3 regions of the Viridibacillus sp. KH_047 genome follow, and region 2 is predicted to be linked to each of the others. Evidence: riboswitches for the same ligand, from Rfam matches in the RefSeq annotation. Region 2 holds a riboswitch; each other region holds the start of a gene.
What was found. Region 2 has a riboswitch for S-adenosylmethionine ahead of metA (homoserine O-acetyltransferase MetA). Riboswitches for the same ligand answer to the same signal wherever they lie in the genome.
Positions count from the first base shown of each region.

Region 1: linked by a shared signal. The riboswitch ahead of AC3IS5_RS19485 (acyl-CoA dehydrogenase family protein) and the one ahead of metA (homoserine O-acetyltransferase MetA) in region 2 are both predicted to bind S-adenosylmethionine.
Region 3: linked by a shared signal. The riboswitch ahead of AC3IS5_RS03750 (methionine ABC transporter ATP-binding protein) and the one ahead of metA (homoserine O-acetyltransferase MetA) in region 2 are both predicted to bind S-adenosylmethionine.

Region 1 covers NZ_CM174479.1:3,983,590-3,989,595, reverse strand. Annotated here, with positions in the region: gene AC3IS5_RS19495 (amino acid ABC transporter permease) at 1-154, opposite strand, end outside; gene AC3IS5_RS19490 (transporter substrate-binding domain-containing protein) at 239-1,105, opposite strand; gene AC3IS5_RS19485 (acyl-CoA dehydrogenase family protein) at 1,142-2,317, opposite strand; SAM riboswitch class I at 2,431-2,533, opposite strand; gene AC3IS5_RS19480 (betaine/proline/choline family ABC transporter ATP-binding protein) at 2,878-4,062, shown strand; gene AC3IS5_RS19475 (ABC transporter permease) at 4,093-4,728, shown strand; gene AC3IS5_RS19470 (osmoprotectant ABC transporter substrate-binding protein) at 4,744-5,676, shown strand; gene AC3IS5_RS19465 (ABC transporter permease) at 5,669-6,006, shown strand, end outside.
Region 2 covers NZ_CM174479.1:2,263,306-2,269,311, reverse strand. Annotated here, with positions in the region: gene AC3IS5_RS11305 (glycosyltransferase family 4 protein) at 1-988, shown strand, start outside; gene galE (UDP-glucose 4-epimerase GalE) at 1,135-2,190, shown strand; SAM riboswitch class I at 2,367-2,474, shown strand; gene metA (homoserine O-acetyltransferase MetA) at 2,572-3,480, shown strand; gene AC3IS5_RS11290 (alpha/beta hydrolase) at 3,650-4,291, shown strand; gene AC3IS5_RS11285 (purine-cytosine permease family protein) at 4,726-6,006, shown strand, end outside.
Region 3 covers NZ_CM174479.1:742,423-748,428, forward strand. Annotated here, with positions in the region: gene AC3IS5_RS03725 (acyl-CoA dehydrogenase FadE) at 1-1,702, shown strand, start outside; gene AC3IS5_RS03730 (arsenate reductase family protein) at 1,811-2,167, shown strand; gene gcvH (glycine cleavage system protein GcvH) at 2,246-2,626, shown strand; gene AC3IS5_RS03740 (toprim domain-containing protein) at 2,706-3,050, shown strand; gene AC3IS5_RS03745 (thioredoxin family protein) at 3,062-3,370, shown strand; SAM riboswitch class I at 3,427-3,533, shown strand; gene AC3IS5_RS03750 (methionine ABC transporter ATP-binding protein) at 3,660-4,685, shown strand; gene AC3IS5_RS03755 (methionine ABC transporter permease) at 4,678-5,346, shown strand; gene AC3IS5_RS03760 (MetQ/NlpA family ABC transporter substrate-binding protein) at 5,410-6,006, shown strand, end outside.

The DNA.
Region 1 (6,006 bases), 1.7 Mb from region 2:
TTCTACTGCTGCTCAATTTGGCTATCGCAAGTAGTAAACCAAAAAAGGAACCTAGTAAAATGGACAGTCCTGCTATCATAAATGTCACCTTTAGAAAAGGGAGTAAAATAGGGAGTGACTCCCAGATATAAGATGCATCAAAATATTTTTCCATATGCTCACCATTTTCGTTTTGTATTGGAAAGGCTGTTGAGTTTAATGACTCAACAGCCTAAGGACGTTACGTATGCATAAGCAATTAACGTTCCACTTGCTCAAGTACTTCAAATAAATCACGATCGTAGAATTTTTTGCTTAGTTCATTTGTTTTTTGTTGTTCTTTAATTTGTTTTATAGCTTTGTCATATGCGTTTGCAAATTTCTGTTCTTTTTTGTTGTATAGTGGCCATGTTTTAATTACAGCAAATTCGTTGTACACAATGTCATTTGCTAATTTGTGATAAGCGCCGTTTTTGGCTGTAACTTGCTGGTTAAAAGGACCTTCGATCATTACACCGCCATCTACTCGGCCTTCATTGACCCATTGAACAATATCGATAGTGAAAGCATCTCCAGCTTTTAGTTTTACTTTGTTATCTGGATTTTTTTTGTTGTATTCATCGATGACTGTATATTGAGCATTATTTGCGGCAATTGGTGCTAGAGAGTAGCCTGCTGATGCAAAGTCTTTTAGCGATTTAATATTTTCATCCTCTTTACGTAAAACTAAACCTGCACTACTTAAGCCAAGAAACTCTTTAGGGTAGATGAATTTTTCTGTACGCTCTTCTGTGAAGAAGGCGTTTTTGACACCGACTTGGTATTTACCTTGTTCGACACCAATTAATAAGTCGTCACTAGTCGTGCCTACATATTCAAATTTATAGTCTGGTAATAATCCATCCACTAGCTTCATCACTTCTACATCGTATCCAGTTGGATTACCTTGGTCGTCAATATATGAAATCGGCTTACTCGCTTGGTCAAAGGCAACTTTCACCGTACGTACTTTTGATGAATCTCCTTTATCTTTAGAATCAGATGCTTCACTTGTAGAGCAACCAGCTAAAATTGCTATTGAAGTAATACCGACTGCGGCAAATTTTAATAGTTTTTTACTGAACATATCTTAAAACCCCTTTTTAAGATTATTTTTTTATTATTAATTTTCAACCGGATTCTTTTGCTTTTGTTCTTCAATAGCTGTTAATGCTAATTTTGTAATGGTCATATCATCCATTGGAGGATTGTGTAGACCTGCACGGACATTGCGGTAATATCGTTGTAATGGATTAGCGTTTTGTAAACTTTTTGCCCCTACTACTCGCATTGCTTTATCAACGATGTCAATGGCTGCATTAGTCACTGTATGTTTGGCTACAGCGATTTCATTGCTCAACGAATCTCTTCGTTTTGGGTCGTCATAAGCTTCAGCTGTTCCATACAAGACAAATCTAGATTGCTGAAGTTTTAACTCAATTTCACCTAATAGATGCTGCACATTTGGTAATGAGCTGATCGGTGCATTTAAACTATTTGGTTGATGGTGATTTGCAAAGTGAACTGCATAATCACGAGCTGCTTGTGCTATGCCTAAATAAGTTGCAGGAATATGCAATAACCAGCCGTTGATTTTACCTCCGCTTGGATGATTTGGTAATTCAACTAAATCCGAGTCACTTACTTTAACGTTTTGTAATATTAAGTCGTGACTTGATGTGCCGCGCATCGACATTACATCCCACGTTTCTTCAATAGAAACTCCTACTGTATCTTTATGAATCAAAAAGAAGCCAACTTGTTGTTTTTCTTCAATCCAAGCAGAAGTTAAAAAATAATCTAAAACAGGGGAAGCTGTTGTGAAAATTTTACGTCCATTTATAAGCCACTCATTATTCGAGCGAACGGCATTTGTTCCAGGACGTCCACCGCGAGTGGGGCTTCCAGTACGCGCCTCACTTACAGAACGATTTACAATAGCACCATTTTGTACTTCATTTGCAAAGAAATTAAGCTTGTCATCTGTCCACAATTTCTGCTCATACAATTCTCCAACAACACCTAAAGTCCAGCCCATAGATAGGGAAGTATTTTCATCGTAGCTTGCAAGTGTTTCTTGCAACAGGACCATATCGTAAACTGAAAATCCTCCGCCACCGAACTCTTTTGGTAAAGTGATTGCTGGATAGCCAATTTCTCGGAGCAGGCTAAAGCTCTCTTTTGGGAAGATAGATAATTCATCTACAGTTGCAGCGCTACCTGTAATTTGGTCTTTAAGTAATGCTAGTTTATCTAACCATTGTCGTTGCAGATCTGTTCTTATAAATATCTCTTTCATAAAAAATCCCCCTTTTATCCTTTTAAATAAATAATTCCTATAGAATTACTATGTATTAAAGTTATAAAAAATCCCTCATTGATAAAAGAGGGAGCTTAAATGTTGTGTATGCACCCTTATCTGTCAAGATTGCTCTTGCTGGAAGTAGCACCATTCTGTCAGACAGTGGTTGCTGAAGCTTCATCGGACCAGTCCCTTAGCTTCTCATGATAAGTAATTTTCTATTGTTTCAATTATCTTACTTTTTCTAAAAGTGAAAGTCAATACCTAAAACGAAGTAATTTTATAGGAATTAAAGGTTATAGAAAAGAACCTAAGATTACAATTTAAAATGGGATAAATTTTATTGGAAATAAATGAAGGACTTTAATTATCAACAATCAGTAGAGTGCAAGGAATCAATGCATTTAGCGTATTGAAGTTGGCACATTCATATAGTTTAAAATTGTAATGAGCCATACAACTAATTAAATATTTTCAATATTTTTGTTTTTTGAGGTTTAATGTCTATCGATAGGGGGTAAAAGAACTTAGGTTATAAAATTTGAGGGGGAATACTTATGCTAAAGATAGAGAATTTATCGAAAGTATATAGGGGTGGAAAGAAAGCCGTTGATGATATGAATATTGAAATAGAACGCGGTGAATTTGTCGCCTTTATCGGTACTAGTGGAAGTGGGAAAACGACTGCCATGCGCATGATTAATAGAATGATAGAACCAACCAATGGCACCATTTATTTAGAAGGGGAAGATTTAGCGAAAAAGAACCCCGTAGCACTTCGTAGGAGTATTGGATATGTTATTCAACAAATCGGTCTTATGCCACATATGACCATTCGTGAAAATATTACGCTTGTACCTAAATTGTTGAAATGGACAAAAGACAAGAAAGATCAAACAGCAAAACGCCTCATTGAACTTGTAAATTTACCTCAAAGCTATCTCGATCTATATCCCGCGCAATTATCTGGTGGTCAGCAACAGCGTATCGGCGTGCTCCGGGCATTAGCCGCAGACCAAGACATTATCTTAATGGACGAACCATTCGGCGCATTAGACCCTATTACTCGTGACACGTTACAAGACTTGATGAAAGATTTACAGCAACGTCTTGGTAAAACTGTTATTTTCGTCACGCACGATATGGACGAAGCGATTAAATTGGCAGATCGCATTTGTATAATGCATAGTGGCCAAGTTATCCAATTTGATACTCCTGACAATATCCTATCTAACCCTGCTAACGAATTTGTTCGTGAATTTATTGGCTCTCACCGTTTAATGCAAGAAAAGCCAAGTGCAAAAATTGTTGATGATGTAATGATTAAACCAATCTCTATTACATTAGAAAAAAGTATTAATGATGCTTTTCGTTTGATGGTAACAAAGCGTGTCGACACATTATTTGTTGTTGACGGACAAAATCATTTGAAAGGTTATATCGATGTTGAGGGATTAACTAAAGCACGACATACCACTTCTAGCATTTCTGAAGCAGTAGAAAAAGACGTCTTTTATGTTCGTAATGGTACAAAATTACAAGATTCAGTACGACGTATTTTAAAGCGGAATTTAAAACATATTCCTGTTGTAGATGAAGAGCATCGTTTAATTGGACTTGTTACTCGTGCAAATATTGTGGATATGGTATATGACACTATCTGGGGTGATGAGGAAATAAATGAAGATGCAAATGGTATTAATCTAGAGCAACAAAGTGTATCTAATAAACAACTTAACTAAATACTAACTAAATAGAAAGGACGTGAGTAGATGATTGATTTTATAACACAAAACGGCGGAGATATTGTACAAAAAACATGGGAACATTTTTATATATCTGCCATAGCTTTAATTTTAGGCATTGTCGTTGCAGTTCCTTTGGGTATTTTATTATCAAAACTACAGAGAACCGCTAAAATCGTTTTAGGCATTACAAGTGTTCTGCAAACACTACCATCATTAGCTATTTTAGCAATAATGATTCCATTCTTAGGAGTCGGGAAAATCCCTGCAATTATTGCTCTATTTATCTACACACTATTACCTATTCTAAATAATACGTATATTGGTATGAATTCTGTTAATTCAGGTCTTAAATCAGCCGGAATTAGTATGGGAATGACAAAAATACAATCCATCGGGATGGTCGAACTGCCATTAGCTATCCCTGTCATTATGTCGGGGATTAGATTATCAGCAGTCTATGCCATCTCATGGGCAACTTTAGCATCTTACATAGGAGCAGGTGGCTTAGGTGATTTTATTTTTAATGGACTGAACCTTTATCAACCTGAATTTATTATTGGCGGCGCTGTGTTAGTAACTATTTTGGCCTTAATTACTGACTTTATATTATCTAAAGTAGAAAAGTGGGCTACACCAAGAGGTTTAAAAATTGAACGATAGAAGGGGAACATGCTTATGAAATATAAACAAATAATTACCATTAGCTTGATTATGACAGTGTTATTTTTATCTGCTTGTTCGCTGACTGGTTCAAGTGATGATAATGACGTGAAAATTGCTTCAATGACAACAACAGAAAGTAAGATCATGGCTAATATGCTGAAATTAATGATTGAACATGAAACGGATGAAAAGGTAGAATTGATTAATAATCTAGGATCAAGTGTCGTCCTGCATCAAGCAATGATTAATGGCGATGCAAATATTTCTTCAACACGTTATACAGGAACAGACCTTACTGGGGCTTTAAAAGAAGAACCTGTTAAAGATCCTAAAAAGGCGATGGATAATGTACAAAAAATATTCCAAGAGCGCTACGACCAAACCTTCTTCGACACATATGGTTTTGCAAATACTTATGCATTTATGGTCACGCGTGAAATGGCTGAGAAACATCATTTGAAAAAAGTGAGTGACTTAAAAAACATCGCAAAAGATTTACAGGCAGGTGTCGATAACTCATGGGTCAATCGTGTCGGGGATGGTTATAAAGACTTTGTGAAAACGTATGGCTTTGATTTTAAAGACGTATATCCTATGCAGATTGGGCTTGTCTACGATGCTGTAGAGGCAGGCAAAATGGATGTGATTCTTGGTTATACAACAGATGGTCGTATTGCAAGTTATGATCTTGTTGTATTAGAGGATGACCGACAATTCTTCCCACCGTATGATGCAAGTACGCTTGCAGTAAATGAATTATTAGAAGCAAAACCAAAAGTAAAAGAAGCGATTGAAAAATTGATTGGTAAAATATCAACAGAGCAAATGCAAAAGCTTAACTATGAAGCTGACAACAATCTTGTTGAACCAGCTATTGTAGCCGAAAAATTCTTAGAAGAACATAATTATTTTGAAGATGAAGAAGGAGGGAAAAAGGATGACTGATTTAAATACATTCCAACAATTCTTTTACTACTTCTCTGAAAATGGTTCTTATGTATTCGAGCAATTTATCACACATTTTCTTATCTCAATATACGGTGTAACCTTAGCAGCCGTCGTCGGTATTCCACTTGGCATACTTATTTCGAAATACGCGAAATTATCAGGGTTCATCATTACGATAGCGAATATAATACAGACTATACCGGCGCTTGCATTACTGGCGATTCTTATGCTAGGTATGGGGCTTGGCAAAACGACAGTAATTATTACTGTATTCTTATACTCATTACTTCCGATTATTAAAAACACATATACAGGTATTAATAATAT
Region 2 (6,006 bases):
AAATGAAAAGAATATAAGCATAATACAACTTCAACATTTAAAATGGGCTATTCACCTTGTAGCTGATATTCGTGCATTTTTTGAAATACGTTCAAATTTACGACGTATCAATCCAGACGTTGTAGCTCTTCATTCATCAAAAGCGGGTGTAGTTGGTAGATTAGCAGCTTTTTCATTAAAGATACCAACTGTCTTTACTGCACATGGTTGGGCATTTACGGAAGGTGTAAAACCAATAAAACGTTGGATTTATCAAAAAATTGAGAGGGCATTTGCCCGAAAAACGACTAAGATTATTACTGTTTCTAATTATGATTACTCACTTGCTATAGAAAAAAAAGTTGGGAATAAAGACAATATGACGACGATTCATAATGGTATTCATAGTAGTGGTAAACAAATCCTTTCTCAAAATAAAATACCAAAAATCATTATGGTAGCAAGATTTGAGCAACCTAAACGTCAAGATTTATTGATTGAGGCACTTTCCACAATTAAAGAGAAAGAGTGGGAGCTAGTATTCATAGGCGATGGAAAAGAGATGAAGGCTGCAAAAGCGTTATCGCTACAACATGATATTGCTCATCGCGTGACATTTCTAGGGTCTCGTGATGATATCGAAACACAATTACAACAGGCTGACTTATTTGTCCTTTTGTCCAATTTTGAAGGACTACCTATCTCTATTTTAGAGGCAATGAGGGCTCAGTTACCAGTTATAGCTTCTAATGTAGGGGGGGTACCAGAAATCATTATCGATGGTGAAACAGGGTATATAGTAAACCATGATATACAAGTTATTAAAGACAGGTTGATTCAATTACTAGAGAATCGCGACTTAAGGCTACAACTAGGTCATGCAGGTTGCCGTTATTTCGAAGATAGATTCTCTTTTCATTCTATGTATGATAAAACAGTGAGTCAGTATTTACAGGCGCACAATGAAAAGAAACAGTTAATTGATGTAACAATACTTGATCATCACTAACTTTTTATAATCGTTTCTCTAGTTTTTTTAATAAGACAAGTATTTAAATGATTTGCAATGAAGGAGGCGATTCTCCAAGAGACATCTCGTAACAGAAGGAAGCATGTAATTAGTAATGCAAAGAAGTTAAGAAATGGAGAGATGCATTGAACATTCTAGTAACTGGTGGAGCAGGATATATTGGATCACATATTTGTATCGAGTTAATACAGGCTGGTCATGATATCATTATTGTAGATAATTTTATTAATAGTAATATGGAAGTGATCAATCGTATGCAAGCGATCACTAACAAAAAAATAACATGTCTCTCCGTAGATATTAGTCATAAAGAAGATTTAGAAAAGGTATTTCAAAACTATTCAATAGATAGTGTCATTCATTTAGCAGGTTCCAAATCTGTTTCAGAATCTCTCCACAACCCAATTAAATACTACTCGCAAAATTTAATAAGCACAATCCAGTTAGTCGAACTAATGAATAAATATAAAGTGCGTCAACTTGTTTTCAGTTCATCAGCAACTGTTTATGGCACCCCAGAACAATGTCCTATCCCTGAAACGGCATCCTTAAATACAACGAATCCTTATGGAACAACAAAGTTAGCTGTTGAAAATTTCTTATATGAATTTGCACAAGCCAATTATTCTTTTTCAATAGTTTCATTACGATATTTTAATCCCATTGGAGCACATGATAGTGGGATGATAGGAGAAGATCCTTTTTCCGTTCCGAATAATTTGATGCCTTATATAACACAAGTGGCCACGGGTAAATTACCTTTTTTAAATATCTATGGAAATGATTATCCGACGCTTGATGGTACCGGTATTCGTGATTATATTCATGTAGTAGACTTAGCAAAAGGTCATGTAAAAGCGTTAGAAAGTTTAAAAGGAAAGTTTGGATGGAGAGTATTTAATTTAGGTACAGGCGAAGGGTATAGCGTCTTACAAGTTGTAAAAACATTCGAATATGTTTCAGGTATTCCAATTAAATACCATATTTGCGATCGGCGTGAAGGTGATGTTGCCATTAGCTATGCAGATGTGACAAAAGCAAAGGAACAACTGGATTGGGTAGCAGAAAAAACATTAGAAGATATGTGTAGAGATGCTTGGAGATGGCAAAGGAATAATCCAAATGGTTATAAGGTAAGGAATTTAGCAGAAAATCAGTTGTTATATATAACTGATTTGTAATTATTGCATAAAAATGGAATATATTTTATACTGTATTAAACATACTGAATTACCCGGATTTAAAATACTTTTCTAAAGCCCTGTAGGAAAACTATGAGGGCTTATTTCCTATCATTAAATTGACAGAAATATTTGCTTATCTGACAATTTAATGATAGGATTAAATTAACTAAATATTCTTATCAAGAGAAGCAGAGGGATAAGGCCCTGTGAAGCTTCAGCAACCTCTGATTCAATCAGAAAGGTGCTAAGTCCTACAAGACAATAGTCTTGGAAGATAAGAAACGAGCGTGTTAAGTTAGCCCTCATTCTTATCCAGAGAATGAGGGCTTTTTATATGCGTCTACATAATAGACAAAAGGGAAAAGGAGAGAAGTAGCTATGCCGATTAATATTCCAAAAAATCTTCCGGCAACGGAATTACTAAAAGAGGAAAAAATCTTCGTAATGGAAGAGGACCGTTCAAAAAGCCAAAATATTCGTCCTTTAAATATATTGATTTTGAATTTGATGCCAGAAAAAGAGAAGACCGAGCTTCAATTATTGCGTCTCCTAGGTAATACACCTCTTCAAGTTAACGTAACGTTCTTAAATACTGCGACTTATGTTTCGAAAAATGTTAGTAAAACACATTTAGAATCATTTTATACGACGTTTGAACATGTTAAGCACCGACGCTTTGATGGAATGATTATAACGGGTGCACCGATTGAATTAATGGAGTTTGAAGATGTTGATTTCTGGGAAGAAATCGTCAGTATTATGGATTGGACTAAAGCAAATGTCACATCTGTTTTACATATCTGTTGGGGTGCACAAGCAGCACTTTATCATCATTATGGTATTGGTAAATTCCCACTTCCGAAGAAATGCTCAGGAATTTATGATCATACAATCACAGATCCAACTGTGAAGCTTGTTCGTGGTTTTAATGACATATTTACTGCACCACATTCACGAAATACATCAGTATCTATCGAAGCAGTTGAAGATCATCCAAAGCTCAAACTATTGTCAGCCTCTGATGATGCTGGAGTATTTATCGTCATGTCAGAAGATGAAAAGCACATCATGATTACCGGGCATTTAGAATACGATGCTCATACATTGGCAGATGAATATTCTCGTGACGTTGCTAAAGGGTTGAATATAGAAGTTCCACAAAATTATTTTCCAAATGATGATCCAGCTAAGCAACCATATAATACTTGGCGTTCACATACTCACTTATTGTTCTCTAACTGGTTGAACTACTATGTTTACCAAGAAACACCATTTGAGTGGGAATGATATAAAGAAATGATCTATTCTATTAGATAAATGGAATAGGACTTTTTCTGTTGAGTGTAGATACTCTTTATAAGTAAAGACCATTTTCTATTAAAATCATAAGGTAAGCACCTTCGAAGCATACTTTATGCTATGATAAATGTAGTTTATCTCGAAGGGAAGACAATTAATGAACTCACCTTTTACATTTATTCATACAGAACCAAAAAATATGGATCCAGCTAAAAAATACCCAGCTATTTTCTTATTACATGGGATGGGGAGTAATGAGCAAGATTTACCTGGATTAGTAGCTGATTTTGAAGATAGTTGCCATATCTTTAGTTTACGTGGTCCTATTACACAAAAACCCGGTTATGCTTTCTTTACAATTCAAGGTACAGGAGAACCAGATCGTCCAGTATTTGATAAAGTAGTTCATTTTATCCGAGAATTTATAGATGAAGCTTCTTTCATTTATAATATTGATGTAGAAAAAGTTGTATTAATGGGCTTTAGCCAAGGAGCTATTTTAGCTCAATCACTAGCCTTTGTTTTAGGGGATAAATTAACAGCTGTTGTCGCTTTAAGTGGTTATATTCCTGATTTTGTGAAAAACGAATATCATAAGCAATCAGTGGAGCATATGCCAATTTTCATCTCACACGGTGAATATGATTATGTTCTTCCTCATCAATGGGGCGTCGAAAGTAAAGACTTCTTAGAGTCGTTAGGTGCAGCTGTCACTTTTAAGAGCTATCCAGACGGTCACGGTGTTACACCAGCTAATCACGTAGATTTAGTTACTTTCTTAAAAGAACAAATTTCTTAACTAAACTATAAAAGATACATGCAAAATGATGCACTGTCCTATAAATATGAGACAAATAAAAACACCTTTCGTTGAAAAAGGGTATCCTACCTTAAATAATCAACGTGGAGGTGTTTTTTTGTTGGTAAGAGTAAGTTAACCATGACGGGCACCCGAGTTAACTGTCAAAAAAATGTCACATCACAAATTTTTTTTTTGCACAAATTATTTTAAAAATAAATAATGTGATGTTATTATACAAGTGTAATTTAATGAAAGTGTTTTCAGGGAGAGTGAAAACATGATTTTTTTTAAATGAAGAGGTCTGACGTCAGACAAATATTATTGGGTGGAAATGCAAGTTAATAATATTCATTAATAAAAAATTCATGAATCACTCATAATTTACAATGTTTTAGGGAAAATAACTTTAAACAAGAAAGAGGTCGAAGGAAATGAGTCAAAAACACCCTGATTTAATTCTAGAAAGTGAAAGAGTTGGACAACCTAAGCAATTGTTTTGGATATGGTTTTCATTAAATATAGGGGTAATGGGACTGGTTTACGGAGGAATTATCGTAAGTTATGGTCTCAACTTCATACAATCCATCGTAGCTGCATTCTTAGGGGCTGCATCGTTTGCACTTATCGGGTATCTTAGTTTACCGGGTAAGATAGGAAAAGCACCGACATTTGTTTTATCCCGAGCGCCTTTTGGAACAAAAGGAAACTTGATTCCAGCTGTATTAGCATGGATTAGTTTGATTGGTTGGCTGAGTGTCGGTAATGTTCCTACTGGTATTTTCTCCATTAATGCAATTGTTACTGCACTTGGATTTGAAGTGACAACAACAACACAAATAATCGGGTTAATCGGTCTTACGATTGCGATTATGGCATTATCTCTTGTCAAACAAGAGACACTTGTTAAAGCTCAAACGATATTTACCTACATTTTTGGCGCATTAACAGTAGTTGTATTGGCTATTTTAATTCCACAAACTGATTGGTCAGCACTTGTGAATATGCCAAATGGAGACTGGGTTGGAGGGGTATTGCCTGCTATTTCTATCATTATTGCTGGATCTGCACTTAGCTGGGCAATGTGTGCGAGTGATTACTCTTGTTATCAAAGTCCTCAATCTTCGAATAAATCGATTTTCTGGACAACAACTTTCGCATCAGCTTCACCACTATTTGTCATCATGTTCTTAGGTATTTTAATGAATGCAACGAATCCTGAACTAGTTAGTTCTGCGGACCCAATTGCTGCATTAGCTTTACAAATGCCTAAATGGATGGTTATTCCTTACTTTATTACAGCACTGGGCGGAATCATTCCACCAGCAGTTATTTCACTTCGTTCCGGACGTAATGCTTTAGAAGCTACAAATATAAAAATTTCAGATCGAACATCTATTATTTTCCACGGTGCAATCATGGTATTGCTTCCGACTTATGTGTTATTCATAAATGGTGACTTCTTAGGTTCATTCCAAATGTTCTTAGGGGTTGTCGGTATTGGCTTGGCAGCTTGGACAGCTGTATTCGTAGCAGATTACGTTATTCTTCGCAAAAAGCAAGGCTATGACCCTGATATCATTTCAGGTGATAAAAATGTTGCTGTAAACAAAGGGAATGTAATTATATGGTTTGTAAGTGTTTTTGTTGGACTTCTGTTCACTTCAAATCCATTATTCCCTGCTATATTTGCAAAAGGAATTTTTGAAGGTAAC
Region 3 (6,006 bases), 1.5 Mb from region 2:
AGATTTCACTGAAGAGCATAAAATGATTGCGAAAACGACAGAGGACTATGTGCAAAATGAAGTATTACCAGTCGTTGAAAACTTAGAAAATCATGAGTTTGATCATTCTGTACGTTTATTGAAAAAAGCTGGTGAACTTGGTCTTTTAGCTGCAGATGTTCCTGAAGAATATGAAGGACTCGGCTTAGACAAAGTAACATCAGCATTAATTGCTGAGAAAATGTCAGTAGCTGGCGGATTCTCTATTACACACGGTGCACATGTTGGAATTGGTTCATTACCAATCGTATTATTTGGTAATGAAGAGCAAAAGCAACAGTACTTACCTAAGCTTGCATCTGGTGAGCTAATTGCAGCTTATGCATTAACAGAGCCAGGTTCTGGGTCGGATGCATTAGGTGCTAAAACAGTAGCCAAATTAAATGCAGAAGGCACACATTATGTATTAAACGGTGAAAAGCAATGGATTACAAACGCTGGTTTTGCTGATGTATTCGTCGTATATGCGAAAATTGATGGTGATAAATTCTCAGCATTCATAGTAGAACGCAACTATCCAGGTGTTTCTGTCGGTGCAGAAGAAAAGAAAATGGGGATTAAATCTTCTTCCACTCGCACACTAATTTTAGAAGATGTAAAAGTGCCAGTTGAAAACCTACTTGGTGAAGTAGGTCGCGGTCACATTATTGCATTTAACATTTTGAACATCGGTCGTTACAAATTAGGTGTTGGCTCAATTGGTGCATCAAAGCGTGCTCTTGAATTAGCGATTTCGTATACAAACCAACGTCAACAATTTAAAACACCTATTTCATCTTTCAATTTAACGAAAGAAAAATTATCAACAATGGCTTCAAAGTTGTATGCTACTGAAAGTTTAATCTATCGTACAGTAGGATACTTTGAAGATCGTATGGGCCAATTAAGTGAAGAAGAACAAAAAGACGGTAAAGCGATTGCAGCGTCAATTGCAGAATATGCTATCGAATGTTCTATCAATAAAGTTTTTGGTTCTGAAACACTTGACTATATCGCGGATGAAGCGGTGCAATTGCATGGTGGATATGGTTTCATGCAAGAGTACGAAGTAGAGCGCATTTACCGAGATTCACGTATTAACCGAATTTTCGAAGGAACTAACGAAATTAATCGCTTCATCATACCGGGCACATTTATGAAAAAAGCAATGAAAGGTGAGTTACCTTTATTGCAACAAGCGCAGAGCCTACAACAAGAGCTATTAATGCTAATGCCTGAAGAAATTAGTGATGAGCCATTAGCGCAAGAAAAGTATCTTGTGAAAAATGCGAAAAAAATCGCTCTATTAGCAGCTGGTCTTGCAGCACAAAAATATGGTCCGAAATTAGATGTCGAGCAAGAATTACTAGTGAACATTGCGAATATAGCTAACCAATTATTTGCAATGGAATCTACTGTGTTACGTACAGAAAAAGCTATTGCTCGTGATGGGTTAGATAAAGCAAGCCAAAAATTACTATATACTCAAATCTTCTGCCAAGAAGCATTTGAAGAAATCGAAAAAGAAGCAAAAGAAACAATCATTACAGCAGTTGACGGAGACAATGCTCGTATGATGTTATCTGCACTTCGCAAACTTACTCGTAACAATCCTTACAATGTCATTGCGAAGAAACGTGAAGCATCAGTTAAACTGATTGCTGCAGAAAAATTTGTTGTCTAAAATAAGCTAGTTGAGAATCCGAACACAACTTTTGTGTTCGGATTTCTTGCTTGTAGACTTTACTCCCACTACAATAGAATTAAATAGTTTGGAAAAAGGAGCATGTATATGTCTATTTTATTCATTCAATATCCAAAATGTACAACTTGTCGTAAAGCAAAAGCGTGGTTAGACGAAAATGGGGTAAACTATACAGATAAGCATATCGTTGAAGAAACACCTTCTAAAGAGGAATTAAAACAGTATGTAGATGCTAGTGGTTTGCCATTGAAGAAATTTTTTAATACTTCAGGAATGAAGTATAGAGAGTTGCAATTGAAAGATCGTCTGGCTGATATGTCGGAAGATGAGCAATTAGAATTGCTTGCTTCAGATGGTATGTTAATCAAGCGCCCAATCGTTACAGACGGAAAAAAAGTGACGTTAGGATTTAAAGAATCAGACTTTGAGCAAACATGGAAATAACACAGACATATGCTTGTTTTTACAATAGAAATATGTCAAACTTAAAGTGAAATTAATTACATATTTGGAGGGGTATTCATGAGCACACCAAAAGACTTACGCTATTCTGAAGAACATGAATGGGTAAAAACTGAAGACGGAAAAGTACGTATCGGTATTACACATTTCGCACAATCTGAACTAGGCGATATCGTTTTCGTTGAACTTCCACAAGTTGGCGACGAATTAGTAGCAGACGAGCCATTCGGCAGTGTTGAATCTGTAAAAACTGTATCTGAACTTTACGCACCGATTTCTGGTAAAGTTGTAGAAATTAACGAAGAGCTAGAAGAAAGCCCTGAGTTCGTTAACGAATCACCATACGAAAAAGCATGGATGGTTGTAGTTGAACCAGCAGATAACGCTCAAGTTGATGCATTATTAACTGCAGAACAATACGAAGCAATTATCGAAGAATAAGATCTAAAAACGCCGTGCATTTGCTCGGCGTTTTTTTAAACTGGGTAAACGGCAAAAAGTATTTGTTAGGAGGGTATATATGACTTTTAACAAGCTGATTATTGTGGAAGGGCGCCAAGATAAGTTGCGAATTGCGCCAATATTAGCAGAGAACATTCCGATAATATGTACGAATGGAACAGTTAGTGCAAGCCGATTAGAAGAGATCTTGGCACCATATGATGACTGTGAAATGTATGCATTTTTTGATGCTGACTCATCGGGTGATAAGCTCCGAGCTCTTTTTAAAAGAGAGTTCCCAAATGCTCGTCATCTACACACCTCCGCTACTTATAAACAAGTAGAAGCTACTCCAAGAAGACATTTAGCTAGAATATTATTGGCGGCAAATTTTGTAGTTCATAAAGAATATTTAATAGTATAGGAATGAAGAAGATGGAAGAATGGTCACGTGAACAATGGGAAGAAACGATGAAAACATCCTCGCTTTCGGCTTTTTATTTGTATACACCATTGTGTGGGACGTGTGCAGTTGCGTCGAAAATGATGGAAGTAGTAGAGCATGTCGTTAGCGATATTCCTATTGGTAAAGCGAACTTGAATTATATACAAGATGTAGCGTTTGATTATGAAGTAGAAAGTGTCCCATGTTTGATTATTTCGAAGAATGGGAAAATTCATGATAAAATCTATGCCTTTCAATCAGTACCTTTTTTGTTTGAAAAATTACGTCAAAACGATTGACGTTGAAGCAATAGCGTGATAAAGTAGCAAACATAACTAATTAAATATAGTCGTTACTCTTATTTAGAGAGGTGGAGGGAAGTGCCCAATGAAGCCCGGCAACCGTCATATTTATATGGCACGGTGCCAAATCACACAAAGTATTTACTTTGGAAGATGAGAGAACGGTTTTACGTATATAGCTTTGCGTTGAACCCTTCTGTTAATCTGCAGAAGGGTTTTTTTAGTTTCTAAGAGATGCCAGTAGAAAGTGCATACTTTTTAGTTTTAAAATAAAGGTGGTATGACAGTGATTCAGTTAGAAAATGTAATGAAAAAATATAAAACTGCTAACGGAGAGTTAACCGCTGTCAAAAATGTGAATTTATCTGTTGAAGACGGAGAAATATTCGGCATTATTGGATACAGCGGAGCGGGTAAGAGTACGCTCATTCGTTTATTAAATGGTTTGGAGCAACCGACAACCGGTAAAGTTGTTGTGAATGGTCAGGAAGTATCATCGATTAAAGGAAGTGCGTTACGTAATGCGCGTCAAAAAATCAGTATGATCTTCCAACATTTCAATTTACTTTGGTCACGTACTGTTGAAGAAAATATAGCATTTCCATTAGAAATTGCAGGTTTATCTAAGGCAGAACGTCAGAAAAAGGTATTAGATCTTATTGAATTAGTTGGTTTAAAAGGCAGAGAAAAGGCATATCCTTCTCAATTATCAGGTGGTCAAAAGCAACGTGTAGGTATCGCTAGAGCACTGGCAAATAACCCAGAAGTACTGCTTTGTGATGAAGCTACTTCAGCACTTGATCCTGAAACAACGGATTCAATTTTAGATTTACTAGTCGATATCAATGAAAAATTAGGCTTAACGATTGTACTTATCACACATGAGATGCATGTCATTCGTAAAATTTGTCATCGTGTGGCGGTAATGGAAGCTGGACAAGTTGTTGAAAATGGTGATGTCCTAGAAGTATTCCAATCACCACAAGCAGATGTTACAAAACGATTTGTTTCTCAAATTACAGATACGAATGAACGTAAAGAATCAATTGAACAAATTATTGAAAACTACCCATCAGGAACACTTGTAAAATTAACGTTTGTAGGCTCTTCAACTGGCCAGCCAGTTATTTCACATTTAAGCCGTGAACTTAATTTAGACGTGAATATTGTCCATGGTAATATTTCGCAAACGAAAAGTGGACCATATGGAACGCTCATTATACAGCTAGATGGTAATAATGATAATGTACAAAAAGCAGTCACATATATGAATGAACATGGAGTAAAAACGGAGGTGATCGAAAATGCTTAATGATCTCTTCCCGAATGTACAATGGGACAGAATGTGGGAAGCAACGATAGAAACACTGTATATGACAAGCGTTGCTACAGTTTTCACATTTGTCATTGGTTTAGCTTTAGGTATTTTGTTGTTTTTGACAAGCCCTCAGCAATTATGGGCAAATAAATTAGTAAGTTGGTTAACAGGTTCGATCGTGAATATTTTCCGTTCGATTCCATTCATTATTTTAGTGATTCTATTAATACCATTTACGAAACTATTATTAGGCTCAATTCGAGGTCCCAATGCCGCATTACCAGCATTAATTATTGGAGCAGCACCATTCTATGCGCGTATGGTTTTAATTGCGTTAAAAGAAATTGATAAAGGTGTCATCGAAGCGGCACGTTCAATGGGTGCAAAAACTTCTACGATTATCGGTAAAGTGTTAATTCCAGAATCATTACCCGCATTAGTTTCGGGTATTACTGTAACAGCTATCGCACTTGTTGGTTACACAGCAATGGCAGGTGTTATTGGGGCAGGCGGACTAGGGACATTAGCGTTTTTAGACGGTTTCCAAAGAAGTCAAAGTGATGTAACTTTTGTTGCAACAATCCTTATTTTAGTAGTGGTATTTGTTATTCAATTCGTCGGTGACCTTATTACAGCGAAGATTGATAAAAGATAATTTGGGCTTATACGGTATAACCGATCACATAAAACTAAACAGTATAAAAGGAGCGTTAAGAACATGAAGAAATTTGTAGCAGGAATCCTTACAGGAGTATTAGCCTTAAGCTTAGCAGCTTGTGGGAAATCAGAAGAGAAATTAGTAATTGGTGCAGCTAATACTCCGCATGCTGAAATTTTAGAAAAGGCAGAGTCCTTACTTGAAAAAGAAGGTATCAAGCTGAAAATCGAAAGATATCAAGATTATGTTTTACCGAACAAAGATCTTGAAAATGGCGATTTAGATGCAAACTACTTCCAACATATTCCTTACTTAGAACTTCAAAAAAAGCAAAATGGATATGATTTTGTTAATGTTGGTGGAGTACACGTCGAGCCGATCGGTATCTATTCTAAAAAATATAAAAAACTCGAAGATCTTCCAGAAGGCGCAACAATTCTTCTAAGTAACTCAGTTTCAGACCATGGACGTATGTTATCCCTACTTGAAGCAAAAGGGCTTATCACGCTAAAAGAGGGCGTAGATAAAACTGCAGCTGAAATTAAGGATATCACTAAGAACCCAAAAAACTTAAAATTTGATGCAAACACTGCACCTGAAATGCTTGTACAAATGTATAAAAACGACGAAGGTGACGCAGTATTAATCAACTCTAAC